3 regions of the Streptomyces sp. R-07 genome follow, and region 2 is predicted to be linked to each of the others. Evidence: riboswitches for the same ligand, from Rfam matches in the RefSeq annotation. Region 2 holds a riboswitch; each other region holds the start of a gene.
What was found. A riboswitch is a leader RNA that binds a small molecule or an ion and turns the genes downstream of it on or off. The one in region 2 is predicted to bind cobalamin.

Region 1: linked by a shared signal. The riboswitch ahead of cobN (cobaltochelatase subunit CobN) and the one ahead of ACN9M0_RS07870 (cobalamin biosynthesis protein) in region 2 are both predicted to bind cobalamin.
Region 3: linked by a shared signal. The riboswitch ahead of ACN9M0_RS24485 (ribonucleoside-diphosphate reductase subunit alpha) and the one ahead of ACN9M0_RS07870 (cobalamin biosynthesis protein) in region 2 are both predicted to bind cobalamin.

The regions. Positions count from the first base shown of each region.
Region 1 covers NZ_CP183978.1:3,805,144-3,810,802, forward strand. The annotation lists gene cobN (cobaltochelatase subunit CobN) at 1-3,334, opposite strand, end outside; cobalamin riboswitch at 3,411-3,545, opposite strand; gene ACN9M0_RS17335 (cobalamin biosynthesis protein CobG) at 3,624-4,892, shown strand; gene ACN9M0_RS17340 (precorrin-8X methylmutase) at 4,889-5,542, shown strand; gene ACN9M0_RS17345 (precorrin-2 C(20)-methyltransferase) at 5,539-5,659, shown strand, end outside.
Region 2 covers NZ_CP183978.1:1,752,597-1,758,255, forward strand. The annotation lists gene ACN9M0_RS07860 (inorganic phosphate transporter) at 1-318, shown strand, start outside; gene ACN9M0_RS07865 (hypothetical protein) at 335-556, shown strand; cobalamin riboswitch at 684-823, shown strand; gene ACN9M0_RS07870 (cobalamin biosynthesis protein) at 859-1,833, shown strand; gene ACN9M0_RS07875 (cobyric acid synthase) at 1,830-3,338, shown strand; gene ACN9M0_RS07880 (putative cobaltochelatase) at 3,385-5,427, shown strand; gene cobO (cob(I)yrinic acid a,c-diamide adenosyltransferase) at 5,427-5,659, shown strand, end outside.
Region 3 covers NZ_CP183978.1:5,317,626-5,323,284, reverse strand. The annotation lists gene ACN9M0_RS24505 (LuxR C-terminal-related transcriptional regulator) at 1-688, shown strand, start outside; gene ACN9M0_RS24500 (DUF3311 domain-containing protein) at 824-1,087, shown strand; gene mctP (monocarboxylate uptake permease MctP) at 1,084-2,712, shown strand; gene ACN9M0_RS24490 (GNAT family N-acetyltransferase) at 2,787-3,287, shown strand; cobalamin riboswitch at 3,343-3,465, shown strand; gene ACN9M0_RS24485 (ribonucleoside-diphosphate reductase subunit alpha) at 3,597-5,659, shown strand, end outside.

The sequences.
Region 1 (5,659 bases), 2.1 Mb from region 2:
CGCCCTTGTAGCCGTGGCGGCGCATCGCCTCGATCCAGCGCGGGTTCACGACGCGCGCCCGGAAGACCCGTGAGGTCTCCTCCACCAGCGTGCGGGTGCGGACGGTCTCCGGGCGGGTCGAGTCGCCGATGTACGCCTCGGGGGCCGTGCCCTTGAGCGCGCGCACGGTCGCGACCATGCCGCCGTGGTACTGGAAGTAGTCGTCGGAGTCGGCGATGTCGTGCTCGCGCGTGTCCGTGTTCTTCGCGGCGACCGCGATCCGCTTGTACGCCGTCTCCATCTCGGCCCGCGCCGGCCGGCCTTCGAGCCCGCGACCGTACGCGTACCCGCCCCACACCGTGTACACCTCGGCGAGGTCCGCGTCCGTGCGCCAGTCGCGCGAGTCGATCAGCTGGAGGATGCCCGCGCCGTACGTGCCGGGCCGCGAGCCGAAGATGCGGGTGGTGGCGCGCCGCTCGTCGCCGTGCTCGGCGAGGTCGGCCTGCGTGTGGGCCCGTACGTAGTTGTCCGAGGCCGGCTCGTCGAGCCCGGCCACGAGCCGTACGGCGTCGTCGAGAAGACCGATGACGTGCGGGAACGCGTCCCGGAAGAAGCCCGAGATGCGCAGCGTGACGTCGACGCGCGGGCGGCCGAGCTCGGCGAGCGGGATCGGCTCCAGGCCGTTCACGCGACGCGAGGCCTCGTCCCACAGCGGGCGGACGCCGAGCAGGGCGAGCGCCTCGGCGACGTCGTCGCCGGCGGTGCGCATCGCGCTCGTGCCCCACAGGGAGAGGCCCACCGAGGTCGGCCACTCGCCGTTGTCGGTGCGGTAGCGCTCCAGGAGCGAGTCGGCGAGCGCCTGGCCGGTCTCCCAGGCGAGCCGGGACGGCACGGCCTTCGGGTCGACGGAGTAGAAGTTCCGGCCGGTCGGCAGGACGTTGACCAGGCCCCGGAGCGGGGAGCCGGACGGGCCGGCCGGGACGAAGCCGCCGTTCAGGGCGTGCACGGCGTGCGTCAGCTCGTCGGTGGTGGCGGCGAGGCGCGGCACGACCTGGCGAGCGGCGAAGTACAGCACCTCGCGGACGTCGGGGCCGTACGCGGCGGCGATCTCCGGGATCGCCGCCTCGTCCCAGCCGGCGGCCTCCATCGCCTCGACCAGCTCGCGGGCCTTGGCCTCCGCCTCGTCGGCGGTGGTGCGGGTCGCGGCCGACTCGTCGAGACCGAGGGCCTCGCGCAGGCCGGGGAGCGCCTGCGTGCCGCCCCAGATCTGGCGGGCGCGCAGGATGGAGAGGACCAGGTTGACGCGGCCCTCGCCCTCCGGTGCGCCGCCGAGGACGTGCAGGCCGTCGCGGATCTGGGCGTCCTTGACCTCGCACAGCCAGCCGTCGACGTGCAGCAGGAAGTCGTCGAAGCCGTCGTCCTCCGGGCGCTCCTCCAGACCGAGGTCGTGGTCGAGCTTGGCGGCCTGGATCAGGGTCCAGATCTGGGCGCGGATCGCGGGCAGCTTCGCCGGGTCCATGGAGGAGATCTGCGCGTACTCGTCGAGCAGCTGCTCCAGGCGCGCGATGTCGCCGTACGAGTCGGCGCGGGCCATCGGCGGCACCAGGTGGTCGACGAGGGTCGCGTGGACGCGCCGCTTGGCCTGGGTGCCCTCGCCCGGGTCGTTGACGAGGAACGGGTAGATCAGCGGGATGTCGCCGAGGGCGGCGTCGGGGCCGCAGGCGGCGGACAGGCCGGCGTTCTTGCCGGGCAGCCACTCCAGGTTGCCGTGCTTGCCCAGGTGGACCATGGCGTCGGCGCCGAAGCCGCCGTCCTCGGCGCGGGCGGCGATCCAGCGGTAGGCGGCCAGGTAGTGGTGGGACGGCGGGAGATCGGGGTCGTGGTAGATCGCGATCGGGTTCTCGCCGAAGCCGCGCGGCGGCTGGATGAGGATCAGCAGGTTCCCGCGCCGGAGCGCGGCGAGGACGATGTCGCCCTCCGGGTTGCGGGAGCGGTCGAGGAACATCTCGCCGGGAGCCGGGCCCCAGTGCTCCTCGACGTGTGTGCGGAGCTCCTCGGGCAGCGTCGCGTACCAGCGCTTGTAGTCGGCGGCCGGGATGCGGACCGGGTTCTTCGCGAGCTGCTCCTCGGTCAGCCAGTCCTGGTCGTGGCCGCCGGCCTCGATCAGGGCGTAGATCAGCTCGTCGCCGTCGCCGGAGACCAGGCCGGGGAGGTCCTCGACGGGACCGAAGTCGTACCCCTCGGCGATCAGGCGGCGGAGCAGCGAGACGGCGGAGGCGGGGGTGTCGAGGCCGACCGCGTTGCCGATGCGGGAGTGCTTCGTCGGGTACGCGGAGAGGACGAGCGCCAGCCTCTTCTCGGCGTTCGGGATGTGGCGGAGCCGGGCGTGCCGGACGGCGATCCCGGCGACGCGGGCCGCGCGCTCGGCGTCGGCGACGTACGCGGGCAGGCCGTCCTCGTCGATCTCCTTGAAGGAGAAGGGGACGGTGATGAGCCGGCCGTCGAACTCGGGCACGGCGACCTGGCTGGCGGCGTCCAGCGGCGAGAGGCCCTCGTCGTTCTCCTCCCAGGCCGAGCGCGAGCCGGTCAGGCAGAGGGCCTGGAGGATCGGCACGTCGAGCGCGGCGAGCGCGCCCGCGTCCCAGGCCTCCTCGTCACCGCCGGCCTGCGCCTCGGCGGGCTTGGTGCCGCCCGCGGCGAGGACGGTCGTGACGATCGCGTCGGCTCCGCGCAGTACGGAGATCAGCTCCGCCTCGGGGGCGCGCAGGGACGCCACGTACAGCGGCACGGCCCGTGCGCCGGCGTCCTCGATCGCCCCGCACAGGGCGTCGACGAAGGCGGTGTTCCCGCTCATGTGGTGGGCGCGGTAGTAGAGCACGGCGATGGCCGGGCCGCTGTCGTTCCTCGCGACCCGCTCCAGCGGGCCCCAGGTGGGGGCGGGCGCCGGGGCCTCGAAGCCGTGGCCGGTGAGCAGGACGGTGTCGGAGAGGAAGCGGGCCAGCTGCTCCAGGTTGGCCGGGCCGCCGTGCGCCAGGTAGGCGTGCGCCTCGGTGGCGACGCCGACGGGGACGGTGGAGGCCTCCATGAGCTGTGCGTCCGGGGCCTGTTCGCCGCTGAGGACGACGACCGGCTTTCCGGCGGCGAGGACCGTGTCCAGGCCCTCCTGCCAGGAGCGGACTCCGCCGAGGAGCCGGACGACGACGAGGTCGGCGCCGTCGAGGAGGGCCGGGAGGTCGGCGAGGGGGAGGCGGGAGGGGTTGGCGAAGCGGTACTCGACCGCGGGGCCGCCCTGGGCGGCGTTCGCCGCGCGGGCGCTGAGCAGGTCGGTGTCGGAGTGCGACAACAGCAGGAGCATGGCGAGCTCAGGCCTTCCTCGGGGTTGTCCGCGCCCCGGGTGGTCGTATGGGTTGGGGCCTCCCCTGCTCGAGCGAAGCCGAGAGCTTGGGGAAGGGAGTTCCTGACTCACCCTTCCCTCGCGGGTACGGGCTCACAGTGGCGGGACCGCGCCGGATTCTCACCGGGCTTCCTCCCCGGGGTCCTGGGACCCCATGCCGATCTGCATCCTAGATCGTGCGGTCTCCGGGCCGGAGGGAACGGGAGAGTCGGCCGGATCACACCCGGTGGTCAGGCGGTTCCCCGTGGGTATGCTCGCCGCCATGCCGCCCACCCCACCCCCGACGCCCGAACCGGGCGAAGCTCGCATACGGGACCGTGGCGACGCCTGCCCCGGGGCGCTGCGCCTGCACCCCGCCGACGACGGCCGCCTGGCCCGACTGCGCCTGCCCGCAGGGCGCCTGACGGCCCCTCAGGCCGAGGTCCTGGCGCACGCCGCCGAGACCCTCGGCGACGGACGGATCAGCATCACCTCGCGCGGCAACGCGGAGCTGCGCGGCCTCCCCGAGGACTGCGGGGCGGCGCTGGCATCCCTTCTGGCCGGGGCGGGCCTGCTGCCCTCCCCCACCCACGAGCGCGTCCGCAACATCGTGGCCTCGCCCGGCGCCGGACTCGACGGACTCGGCCACGCGGACGTGCAGTTGTGGGCGCGTGAACTGGACAGCGCCCTGTGCGCCGAACCTCGGGCGGCGTCCCTTTCGGGACGATTCCTGTTCCTCCTGGACGACGGGCGCGGAGACGTCGCCGGGCTCGGCGGCGATGTGAGCTTGATCGCAGGACAGGACGGGTCCGTCCAGCTGCGGCTGGGCTGGGCGCACCTCCCAGGAAGAAGTCCTGGGGGGAGGGTGTTCCGCCTCGCCGCCACCGACGCCGTCCGGGCCGCCCTCGCCGCCGCCCTCGCCTTCCTCGACGCCGCCGAGGCCGCCGGGAACGGGGCGTGGCGGCCGCACGAGCTGCCCGACGGACACGAACCCGACTGGGCCGGTGCTCTCGCGCGCGCCGGGATCACGGCGGAGCCCGTACCCGTACCGCCGCTGCCCGCGTCCCGGCCGCCCGCGCCCGGGCCGCTCGGCGACCGCGCCCTGCATGTCCTCGCCCCGCTCGGCCGGCTGACCGCCACCCAGCTGCGGGCCCTGGCCGACGAGGCCGACGAACTCCGGCTCACGCCCTGGCGCGGGGTGGTCGCCGTGACCGACCCCGCCAGGCTCCCCGCACTGGAGTCGTACGGCCTGATCACCCGCCCCGACGCGCCCGGCACCGGAGTCACCGCCTGCACCGGACGCCCCGGCTGCGCCAAGTCCCTCGCCGACGTCCGGACGGACGCGCTCGCCGCGCCCCCCGGCCCGCTGCCCGTGCACTTCTCCGGATGCGAGCGCCGCTGCGGGCACCCCCACGGCGCCTGGATCGGCGTCCTCGCCACCGGCGACGACAGCTACCTGGTGGACGGCGTCCCCACCCCCCGTACCTCCCTGACCGCAGCAGTCGCGGCGGCCCGCGCCCAGCCGACCCACACGAGATGAGCGAGAGCAACAGGATGTTCGACTACGAGAAGGACGGGACGGAGATCTACCGCCGGTCCTTTGCCACGATCCGCTCCGAGGCGGACCTCGCGGGCCTGCCCGCCGACGTCGCCCAGGTGGCGGTCCGGATGATCCACGCCTGCGGCATGACCGACCTCGTGCAGGACATCGCGTACTCCCCCCAGGTCGTCGCGAACGCCCGCGAGGCCCTGATCTCCGGCGCGCCCATCCTCTGCGACGCCCAGATGGTCGCCAGCGGCGTCACCCGCAAGCGGCTGCCCGCCGACAACGAGGTGCTCTGCGCGCTCTCCGACCCGGCCGTGCCGGGCCTCGCCGCCGAGCTCGGCACCACCCGCTCCGCCGCCGCCCTCGAACTGTGGCGGGACCGCCTCGAAGGCTCCGTCGTCGCCATCGGCAACGCGCCCACCGCCCTCTTCCACCTCCTGGAGATGATCGCGAAGGGCGCCGGGAAGCCCGCCGCCGTCCTCGGCATCCCCGTCGGCTTCATCGGCGCCGCCGAGTCGAAGGACGCGCTCGCCGCCAACACCCTCGGCCTGGAGTACCTGGTCGTACGGGGCCGGCGCGGCGGCAGCGCGATGACGGCCGCCGCGCTCAACGCCCTCGCCCACGAAGCGGAGATCCAGGCATGACCACCGTGACCGGCAAGCTCTACGGCGTGGGCCTCGGCCCCGGCGACCCGGACCTGATGACCGTCGCCGCCGTGAAGGCGATCGCCGAGGCCGACGTCGTCGCCTACCACTCGGCCC
Region 2 (5,659 bases):
GCAGGCCTGGTCGGCGCGGGTGCCGAGTACGTCGCCCGTCAGGGCTCCTGGGGCGTCTACGTCGTCGCGGCCTTCCTCGCCGCCTCCTGCGTCGGCATCTGGCTCGTCTCCCGCCGCCAGCCGGTCGACCACACCAATGTCAACGACGTCGAGACCGAGGCCGAGCCCGACGGCGTCGTGACCACCGCGATCGCGGCCGTCACCCCGCCGCCGGCCGGTTCCGTCGCCGCCGTCGCGGACGAGGACCTGAAGACCACCATCCCCGCGCCGGTCCCCACGGACCCGGCCGCTCCCCCGGCCCCCGCCGCCGCGGTCTAAGGAACTGGAACCAAGCATGAAGATCGACTGGGCAGCCCTCGGCTCCGTCTTCGGAGTCAGCCTCGTGGCGACCGTCGCCCTCGTGGGCCTCTTCACCCTCGGTGTCATCGGCCTCTCCAAGCAGGAGCAGGCCGCCGCCCAGGGAGGCTCCGCCGTCCTGGCCCGCACCGGCGCCTACGCCTCATTCGCCCTGTGCCTGGCGGCCGTGGCGTACGGCATCTACCTGATCGTCGCCTGACGGTCCCCGGTACCTCGGCCGGGCGGTCCGCACCTTCGGGTGCGGGCCGCCCGGCCGTCTCCGTTTCCGGTGCCGTGTTTGTGGTGCTTCGCACAGTGACGCGGTGCAGGTCAAGGGTGAGTTGACGGCTGTCTCGGGCCGTGGTGGACTGCCGAGGCCATTACGGCGGCAGTAGAGGAAGTCCGGTGCGAATCCGGCGCGGTCCCGCCACTGTGACCGGATCCGAAGGGTCCGGGAGTCAGGAACTCTCGCCGCCGGTCACGTCGATCCAGGGCGCGGACCCTGAGTGAGGACACAGCGCCATGCCCGGCCGCACCCCCAGACCTTCCAGAGCCACCGGAATCTTCGCGTACGGCGCGGCCGCGGGCCTCGCCGTCGATCTGCTCGTCGGCGACCCCCGCCGCGGACATCCCGTCGCCGCGTTCGGCCGGGCGGCCGGCCGGGTCGAACGGGCCCTGTGGCGCGACCACCGCGGGTGGGGCGCCCTGCACACCGCCGTCTGCGCCGGCGCCACCGTCGCGGCCGGCGCCCTCGCCGCCCGTACCGTACGGGGCAGCCGCGCCGGATCCGTCGCGCTCACCGCCGCCGCCGTCTGGTCCGTCGTCGGCGGGACGACCCTGGGACGCGAAGCCCGCGCGATCGGCGGAGCCCTCGCCGCCGGGGACCTGGAGGTGGCCCGGGAGCGGCTGCCGCACCTGTGCGGCCGCGACCCGCAGTCCCTGGACGGTCCCGCGATGGCCCGCGCGGTCGTCGAGTCCGTCGCCGAGAACACCTCCGACGCCGTGGTCGGCGCCCTCTTCTGGGGCGCCGTCGCGGGTGTGCCGGGGCTCGTCGGCTTCCGGGCCGTCAACACCCTCGACGCGATGGTCGGCCACAAGTCCCCCCGGTACCGGCGGTACGGCTGGGCCTCGGCCCGCCTCGACGACGTGGCCGGCTGGCCGGGCGCCCGGCTGACCGCCGTGCTCGCGACCGTCGCCGGCGGGAACCCGCGCGGAGCCGTACGGGCCTGGCGGGCGGACGCCGCCAAGCACCCGAGCCCCAACGCGGGCCCGGTCGAGGCCTCCTTCGCGGGCGCGCTCGGCGTACGGCTCGGGGGGACCCTCTCGTACGCCGGACGGGTCGAGCACCGGCCCGTCCTCAACGGGGAGGGGCGGCCCGTCGAGGTCGCCGACATCGACCGCGCGGTCCGGCTCTCCCGCCGGATCACCGGACTGACCCTGGCCGCCTGCGTGGGCGGCCGCATGATCGCGAGCGCGCTGAAGCGGAGGAACGCATGAGGGGTGGGGGGCTGCTCGTCGCCGGGACCACGTCCGACGCGGGCAAGAGCGTCGTCACGGCCGGCATCTGCCGCTGGCTGGTCCGGCGGGGCGTCAAGGTCGCGCCGTTCAAGGGACAGAACATGTCCCTGAACTCCTTCGTCACCAGGGAGGGCGCGGAGATCGGCCGCGCCCAGGCCATGCAGGCGCAGGCGGCCCGGGTGGAACCGACCGCGCTGATGAACCCGGTCCTGCTCAAGCCCGGCAGCGACCGCTCCAGCCAGGTCGTCCTCATGGGCAAGCCGGTCGGCGAACTGAGCGCCCGCGGCTACCACGGCGGCCGGCAGAAGGAACTCTTCGAGCCCGTGCTCGCGTGCCTGGAGGAACTCCGGGGCACGTATGACGCCGTGATCTGCGAGGGGGCGGGCAGTCCGGCCGAGATCAACCTGCGGCGCACGGACATCGTGAACATGGGCATCGCGCGCGCCGCGAAGCTGCCCGTGGTCGTCGTCGGGGACATCGACCGCGGCGGGGTCTTCGCCCAGTTCTTCGGGACGACGGCGCTGCTGAGCCCCGAGGACCAGTCGCTCGTCGCCGGCTACCTGGTCAACAAGTTCCGGGGCGACGTGACGCTCCTGGAGCCGGGCCTCGACATGCTGCTCGGGCTCACCGGGCGCCGGACCTTCGGTGTCCTGCCGTACGCGCACGGGCTCGGCATCGACGAGGAGGACGGCCTCCGGGTCTCCCTGCGGGGCACCGTCCGCGAGTCGGTCGTCGCCCCGCCGGTCGGCGCGGACGTGCTGCGGGTCGCCGTGTGCGCCGTACCGCTGATGTCCAACTTCACGGACGTCGACGCGCTCGCCGCCGAACCGGGCGTCGTCGTCCGGTTCGTGGACCGGCCCGAGGAGCTCGTCGACGCGGACCTCGTCGTCGTGCCCGGCACCCGGGGCACGGTCAAGGCGCTGGCGTGGCTGCGGGAGCGGGGGCTCGCGGACGCCCTCGTCCGGCGCGCGGCCGAGGGCCGGCCGGTGCTCGGCATCTGCGGCGGCTTCCAGGCCCTCGGCGAGCGCATCGAGGACGAGGTCGAGTCGAAGGCCGGCGTCGTCGACGGGCTCGGGCTGCTGCCCGTACGGGTCCGGTTCGGGGTCGAGAAGACCCTCGCGCGGCCGGTCGGCGAGGCGCTCGGCGAGCGGGTCGAGGGGTACGAGATCCACCACGGCGTGGCCGAGGTGCTCGGCGGGGACGCGTTCCTCGACGGGTGCCGGGTCGGCTCCGTGTGGGGGACCCACTGGCACGGCTCGCTGGAGAGCGACGGCTTCCGGCGGGCGTTCCTGCGGGAGGTCGCGGCGGCGGCCGGGCGGCGGTTCGTGCCGGCGCCGGACACGTCGTTCGGCGCGCTGCGCGAGGAGCAGCTCGACCGGCTCGGCGACCTGATCGAGGAGCACGCGGACACGGACGCGCTGCTGCGGCTGATCGAGCAGGGCGCCCCGACGGGGCTGCCGTTCGTGCCGCCGGGTGCGCCGTGAGGACCCCAGGACCCGCAGACACCCGAACCGAAGGAGCGATCACCCGATGAGTACCCGGTATCCGTTCACCGCCGTCGTCGGCATGGACGACCTGCGGCTCGCGCTGCTGCTGAACGCCGTGAGCCCGGCCGTGGGCGGTGTGCTGGTCCGGGGTGAGAAGGGGACCGCCAAGTCCACCGCCGTGCGCGCGCTCGCCGAGCTGCTGCCCGCCGTGCCCGTGGTCGCCGGCTGCCGGTTCAGCTGTGACCCCGGCTCGCCCGACCCCGGCTGCCCGGACGGGCCGCACGACGACGCGCCCGGGGCCTCCCGTCCCGCGCGGATGGTCGAGCTGCCCGTCGGCGCCTCCGAGGACCGGCTCGTCGGCGCGCTCGACATCGAGAAGGCGCTCGCCGAGGGCGTGAAGGCCTTCGAGCCGGGGCTCCTCGCCGCCGCGCACCGGGGGATCCTGTACGTCGACGAGGTCAATCTCCTCAGCGACCATCTCATCGACCATCTCCTCGACGCCGCCGCCATGGGCGCCTCCCACGTCGAGCGCGAGGGCGTCTCCGTGCGCCACGCCGCCCGGTTCCTGCTCGTCGGGACCATGAACCCCGAGGAGGGCGAACTGCGGCCGCAGTTGCTCGACCGGTTCGGGCTGACCGTCGAGGTGGCCGCCTCACGGGACCCGGAGCTGCGCGTGGAGGTCGTCCGGCGGCGGCTCGCCTTCGAGGACGACCCGGTCGCCTTCGCCGCGCGCTGGGCCGGCGAGGAGGCCGCGCTGCGCGAACGGATCGTCGCCGCCCGGGAGTTGCTGCCCCAGGTGACGCTCGGCGACGCGGTGCTCCTCCAGATCGCCGCGACCTGCGCCGCGTTCGAGGTGGACGGCATGCGCGCCGACATCGTGATGGCCCGGGCCGCGACCGCGCTCGCCGCCTGGGCGGGGCGGACCGAGGTGACCTCGGAGGACGTGCGGCAGGCCGCGCTCCTGGCCCTCCCCCACCGGCGCCGGCGCTCGCCCTTCGACGCGCCCGGCCTCGACGAGGACAAGCTCGACGAGACCCTGGAGCAGTTCAAGGGGGACGAACCGGAGGACGATCCCGAGCCGGACGGTCCCGGTGACGGTGGTCCGGGCGGGGGCGGTGGCCCGGACGGCGGGGGCATTCCGCCGCAGGGCGAGGGGCCCGCGGCCGACGACGTACCGGCCCCCCAGGAGTCACCCGCGCCCGCGCCGCAGAGCTCCGGTGCCGGTGAGCGTGCCGCCGTCAAGGCCGCGGAGCCCTTCCGTACGAAGGTGCTGAGCGTGCCCGGTGTCGGCGAGGGCGCGGCCGGGCGCCGTTCCCGGGCCCGCACCGAGCACGGCCGTACCACCGGCTCGACCCGGCCCCGGGGCGCGCTGACCAAGCTGCACCTGGCCGCGACCGTCCAGGCCGCCGCCCCGCACCAGCGGGCGCGCGGACGGTCCGGGCCCGGTCTGGTGGTCCGCCGCGACGACCTGCGGCAGGCGACCCGGGAGGGGCGGGAGGGGAACCTGGTGCTCTTCGCCGTGGACGCCTCCGGCTCCATGGCGGCGCGGCAGCGGATGAGCGCCGTGAAGGGCGCGGTGCTCTCGCTGCTGCTCGACGCCTACCAGCGGCGCGACAAGGTCGGTCTCGTCACCTTCCGGGGCCGGGACGCGGAGGTCGCGCTGCCGCCGACCTCGTCCGTGGACGCGGCCGCCGCCCGCCTCGAGAAGCTTCCGACCGGGGGCCGTACGCCGCTGTCCGCCGGGCTGCTCAAGGCCCATGACGTGCTGCGGGTCGAACGGCTGCGGGACCCCTCGCGCCGCCCGCTGCTCGTCGTCGTGACCGACGGGCGGGCCACCGGAGGCGGCGCCGACCCGGTGGCGCTCGCGGCCCGCGCGGCGCGGCTGCACGCCGCCGACGGCACGGCCTCGGTGATCGTGGACTGCGAGACCGGCCCGGTGCGGCTCGGACTCGCGGGGACCCTGGCGCGCGAACTCGGCGGCACCGCCGTGACCTTGGACGAGCTGCGCGCCGATGCGATCGCCGGCCTCGTCAGAGACGTACAGGCAGCAGGACAGACAACGCAGACAGCATGGAGGGCCGCTTAATGCCGCAGGGACAGCCGACCGTCGTGCCCGACGACGGTCTCACCACCCGTCAGCGCCGCAACCGCGCACTGGTGATGGTGCACACCGGCGTCGGCAAGGGGAAGTCGACCGCCGCGTTCGGCATGGCGCTGCGCGCCTGGAACCAGGGCTGGCCGATCGGGGTGTTCCAGTTCGTCAAGTCCGCCAAGTGGAAGGTCGGCGAGGAGAACGCCCTCAAGGCGCTCGGCGAGAC
Region 3 (5,659 bases), 3.6 Mb from region 2:
CCTCGCCTCGTACGCCGACTGCCCCGAACCGGGCGTCCGGCACGACCTCGTGGACCGCATCACGGGACTCGACCAGGTCCGCGAACGGCTGGAGGACCTGGCCGCGAACGCCCGCACCGAGTGCCTCTCGCTGCTGCCCGGCGGCGCCCAGCTCCCGGACACCATGGACGCGAGCCAGCCGCTCGACCAACTCGCCCTGGAGCGCGGGGTGAAGATCCGCTCGATCTACCAGGAGAGCTTCCGCAACGACCCGCCGACCGTCGAGTACGTGCGCTGGTACTGCGACCTCGGCGGCGAGGCGCGGACCGTGCCCGTGGTCCCGATGCTCATGGTGATCGTCGACCGCGAGGCCGCGCTCGTCCCCGTCGACCCGGAGGACGGCCGCGCGGGCGCGCTCGAAGTGCGCAGCCCCGGCCTGGTCCACGCGCTCGTGGTGCTCTTCGACCGGCTGTGGGACGCGGGCACCCCCTTCGGCGAGGCCCCGCGCCGCGACGCGCACGACCTCTCCCCGCAGGAGCGGGAGTTGCTGATGCTCCTGGGCATCGGCTGCACGGACGACATCGCGGCCCGGCGGCTCGGGGTCTCGCTGCGGACCGTCCGCCGGATGAGCTCGGAGCTGATGAACCGCCTGGGCGCGCGCAGCCGGTTCGAGGCGGGCGTGCGGGCGGCGAAGGAGGGCTGGCTCTGAAGCGGCGAGGGGGCCGGCTCCGACGAAGCCCCGAAGAATCGCTTCCGTTATGCGGACAGGGGTTCCCAGCACGGGAGCAGTCCCCTAGATTTCCCCAGCATTACCGAGGTGATCAGCGAGGGGACGGGAATCGCCATGTCAGACACGCCAGATGCGACACAAGGGAAACAACCGACCATCACAGCCCTGCGGGTGGTGATCGCGCTCTGCCTGTTCGCCCCGTTCGTGGCGATGCTCTGGGTGAGCTCCTACGCGAAGGTCGAACCGCTCTTCGCCGGCATCCCGTTCTTCTACTGGTACCAGATGCTCTGGGTGCTGATCTCCACGGTGCTCACCATGGTCGCGTACAAGCTGTGGCAGCTGGACCAGCGTGCCCGCAAGGGAGGTGACGCGCGATGAAGGACGTGACCGGCGTGAACGGCGTGGCGCTCGGCGTCTTCGTCTTCTTCTTCCTGGCCGTCACGGTCATGGGCTTCCTGGCCGCGCGCTGGCGCAAGGCCGAGAACGAGCACAGCCTCGACGAATGGGGTCTGGGCGGCCGCTCGTTCGGCACCTGGGTCACCTGGTTCCTGCTCGGCGGCGACCTCTACACGGCGTACACCTTCGTCGCCGTCCCCGCGGCCATCTACGCGGCGGGCGCGGCCGGCTTCTTCGCCGTGCCGTACACGATCCTGGTGTACCCGCTGATCTTCACCTTCCTGCCGCGCCTCTGGTCGGTCTCGCACAAGCACGGATACGTCACCACCTCCGACTTCGTGCGCGGCCGCTTCGGTTCCAAGGGCCTCTCGCTCGCGGTGGCGGTCACCGGCATCCTCGCCACCATGCCGTACATCGCGCTCCAGCTCGTCGGCATCCAGGCCGTCCTGGACGTGATGGGCGTCGGCGGCGGCGAGGGCACCAACTGGTTCGTCAAGGACCTGCCCCTGCTCATCGCCTTCGGTGTCCTCGCGGCGTACACGTACTCCTCCGGCCTGCGCGCCCCGGCGCTCATCGCCTTCGTCAAGGACACCCTGATCTACATCGTCATCGCGGTGGCGATCATCTACATCCCGATCAAGCTGGGCGGCTTCGACGAGATCTTCGCCAAGGCCGGCGAGGCGTACGCGACGGTCAACCCGGCCACCGGCAAGCCGAAGGGCGCGCTCGTGCCCGGCGAGGCGGGCCAGTGGACGTACGCGACGCTCGCGCTCGGCTCGGCGCTCGCGCTCTTCATGTACCCGCACTCCATCACGGCGACGCTGTCGTCCCGGAGCCGCAACGTCATCCGCCGCAACACCACGATCCTGCCGCTGTACTCGCTGATGCTGGGCCTGCTCGCGCTGCTCGGCTTCATGGCGATCGCCGCCGGGATCAAGGTCAAGAACGGCCAGCTCGCCATCCCGCAGCTCTTCGAGACCATGTTCCCCGACTGGTTCGCGGGCGTCGCGTTCGCCGCGATCGGCATCGGCGCGCTCGTCCCGGCCGCGATCATGTCGATCGCCGCGGCCAACCTCTTCACCCGCAACATCTACAAGGACTTCATCAAGCCGGACGCCACCCCGGCCCAGGAGACCAAGGTCTCCAAGCTGGTGTCCCTCCTGGTGAAGGTCGGCGCGCTCGTCTTCGTCCTGACCATGGACAAGACGGTCGCGATCAACTTCCAGCTGCTCGGCGGCATCTGGATCCTGCAGACCTTCCCGTCGCTCGTCGGCGGTCTCTTCACCCGCTGGTTCCACCGCTGGGCGCTGCTCGCCGGCTGGGCCGTCGGCATGGTCTACGGCACGCTCGCCGCGTACGGCGTCGCCAGCCCGACCCAGAAGCACTTCGGCGGCTCCTCCGCCGAGATCCCGGGCATCGGCGAGATCGGCTACATCGGTCTCACCTCCTTCGTGCTCAACGTCGTCGTCACGGTCGTCCTGACCTTCGTCCTCAAGGCCGTCAAGGCCCCCGAGGGCGTCGACGAGACCTCCCCGGAGGACTACACGGCGGACGCGGGCGACGCCGGGGTCAAGGACCTCCCGACGGTCGGCGCCGCGGTGCACTGACCCACGGACGCGCACCAGAGGGGCCCGGAGAAACTCCGGGCCCCTTCGCGTGCGGCGGAGGCAGACTGGGGCGCATGGACTTCACGATCAGGGCGGTACGGCCCGAGGAGTACGAGGAGCTCGGCGACCTGACCGGGCTGACCTATCTGAACGACGGGCTGCTGCTGCACGGCGAGGACGACTTCTATCTGGACGTGCTCCGCGACACGGCCCGGCGGGCGCGCGAGAGCGAGGTGCTCGTCGCCGTCGACGCGGAGGGCGGGATCATCGGCGGGGTGACCTTCGCCCCCGGCGGCACCACCTGGGCGGACATCGGCGTCACCGGCGAGGCCGAGTTCCGGATGCTCGTGGTGGCACCCGGGGCCCGCGGCAGGGGCGTCGGGGAGGCGCTCGTACGCGCGTGCGTGGACCGGGCGAGGGCCCTGCCGGAGTGCGCGCGGCTCGTGCTCTCCACGGACTCGAAGATGGTCTCGGCGCACCGGATCTACGAGCGGATGGGCTTCGTCCGCACCCCGGACCGGGACTGGCAGCCGATCCCCGACCACTCTCTGCTGACGTACGCCCTGGAGCTGTGACTGCCGGGACCGACACAACATGTGGGGGGTGCCACGAGCGGCGCCCCCCACATGTATGCTCATGCTCGCTGTCGACGCAGGGGAATCCGGCGCGAATCCGGAACTGTCCCGCAACGGTGTGCTTCGTGCGGTTTCGTACGGGGTGAGTCCGAGGACCTGCCGGCAGCGCGCCCGGTCCGTCCGGTCCGGGTGCCACAGACGTCCGGGCCTCGCGGAGTTGGGTCGGTGGACGCGGTGCCGCCGTGCGTACGGCCGCCCCGTTCCCGCCTCCCCGCCCTGGCCCCGAGCCGAGCGAGGGAGAGCCCCCACGTGACCATCGCGCCCGCCGATCCGGCCGCAGCGATCGAGACCGACGGACCCGGGACCGTACTCCTGCGGACCCTGACCGATCTCACCGCCGACCTCCCGGACACCGACCCCGGCAAGGTCGCCGCCGCCGCGCTGCGCGGCCGCAGCGCCACGTCGGACGAGGCGGAGCTGCGCGAGCTGGCCACGGAGGCGGCCGCCGGTCTGATCGCCGACGACCCGGCGTACTCCCGGCTCGCCGCCCGGCTCCTCACGATCACCATCGCCGACGAGGCGGCCGGCCAGGGCGCCGTCTGCTTCTCGGCCTCCGTCGCCGTCGGTCACCGCGAGGGCCTGATCGCCGACCGCACCGCCGAGTTCGTCGCGCTGCACGCGGAGCGGCTCGACGCGACGATCGACGCGGCCGGCGACGACCGCTTCGGCTACTTCGGTCTGCGCACCCTCTACTCGCGCTACCTGCTGCGCCACCCGATCACCCGCAAGGTCGTCGAGACCCCGCAGCACTTCATGCTGCGCGTCGCCTCCGGCCTGGCCGAGGACGACTCGGTGCGCGCGCTCGACGAGGTGGCCGCGCTGTACGGCCTGATGAGCCGTCTGGACTACCTGCCGTCCTCCCCCACGCTCTTCAACTCCGGCACCCGCCACCCGCAGATGTCCTCCTGCTACCTCCTGGACTCCCCGCAGGACGAGCTGGACTCCATCTACGACCGCTACCACCAGGTCGCGCGCCTCTCGAAGCACGCGGGCGGCATCGGCCTCTCCTACTCCCGCATCCGCGCCCGCGGTTCGCTGATCCGCGGCACCAACGGGCACTCCAACGGCATCGTGCCGTTCCTGAAGACCCTCGACGCCTCCGTCGCCGCCGTGAACCAGGGCGGCCGCCGCAAGGGCGCCGCCGCGGTCTACCTGGAGACCTGGCACGCGGACATCGAGGAGTTCCTGGAGCTCCGCGACAACACGGGCGAGGACCAGCGCCGTACGCACAACCTGAACCTGGCGCACTGGATCCCGGACGAGTTCATGCGCCGGGTCAACGCCGACGCCGAGTGGTCGCTGTTCTCCCCGGCGGACGTGCCCGAGCTCGTCGACCTGTACGGCGAGGAGTTCGACGCCGCCTACCGCAAGGCCGAGGCGGCGGGCCTGGCCCGCAAGACGATGCCGGCCCGCGACCTGTACGGCCGGATGATGCGGACCCTCGCGCAGACCGGCAACGGCTGGATGACCTTCAAGGACGCGTCCAACCGGACCGCGAACCAGACGGCCGAGCCCGGCACGGTCGTCCACTCCTCGAACCTGTGCACCGAGATCATCGAGGTCACGAACGACGGTGAGACCGCGGTCTGCAACCTGGGCTCGGTCAACCTGGGCGCCTTCGTGTCGGGTTCGGACATCGACTGGGAGCGCCTGGACGAGACCGTCCGCACGGCCGTCACCTTCCTCGACCGGGTCGTCGACATCAACTTCTACCCGACCGAGCAGGCCGGGCGTTCCAACGCCCGCTGGCGCCCGGTCGGCCTGGGCGCGATGGGCCTCCAGGACGTCTTCTTCCAGCTGAAGCTGCCGTTCGACTCCCCCGAGGCGCGCGCGCTGTCCACCCGGATCGCCGAGCGGATCATGCTGGCGGCGTACGAGGCGTCCGCCGACCTCGCCGAGCGCAGCGGCCCGCTCCCCGCCTGGGACAAGACCCGCACCGCGCGGGGCGTGCTGCACCCCGACCACTACGACGTGGAGCTCAACTGGCCGGAGCGCTGGGCCGCGCTGCGCGAGCGCATCGCCGCCGTCGGCATGCGCAACAGCCTCCTCCTCGCCATCGCGCCGACCGCGACGATCGCCTCGATCGCGGGCGTCTACGAGTGCATCGAGCCGCAGGTCTCCAACCTGTTCAAGCGCGAGACGCTGTCCGGCGAGTTCCTCCAGGTCAACTCGTACCTCGTCGACGAGCTGAAGAAGCTCGGCGTGTGGGACGCGCAGACCCGCGAGGCGCTGCGCGACGCCAACGGCTCGGTCGCCGGCTTCACCTGGGTCCCGGCCGAGGTGCGCGAGCTGTACCGCACGGCCTGGGAGAT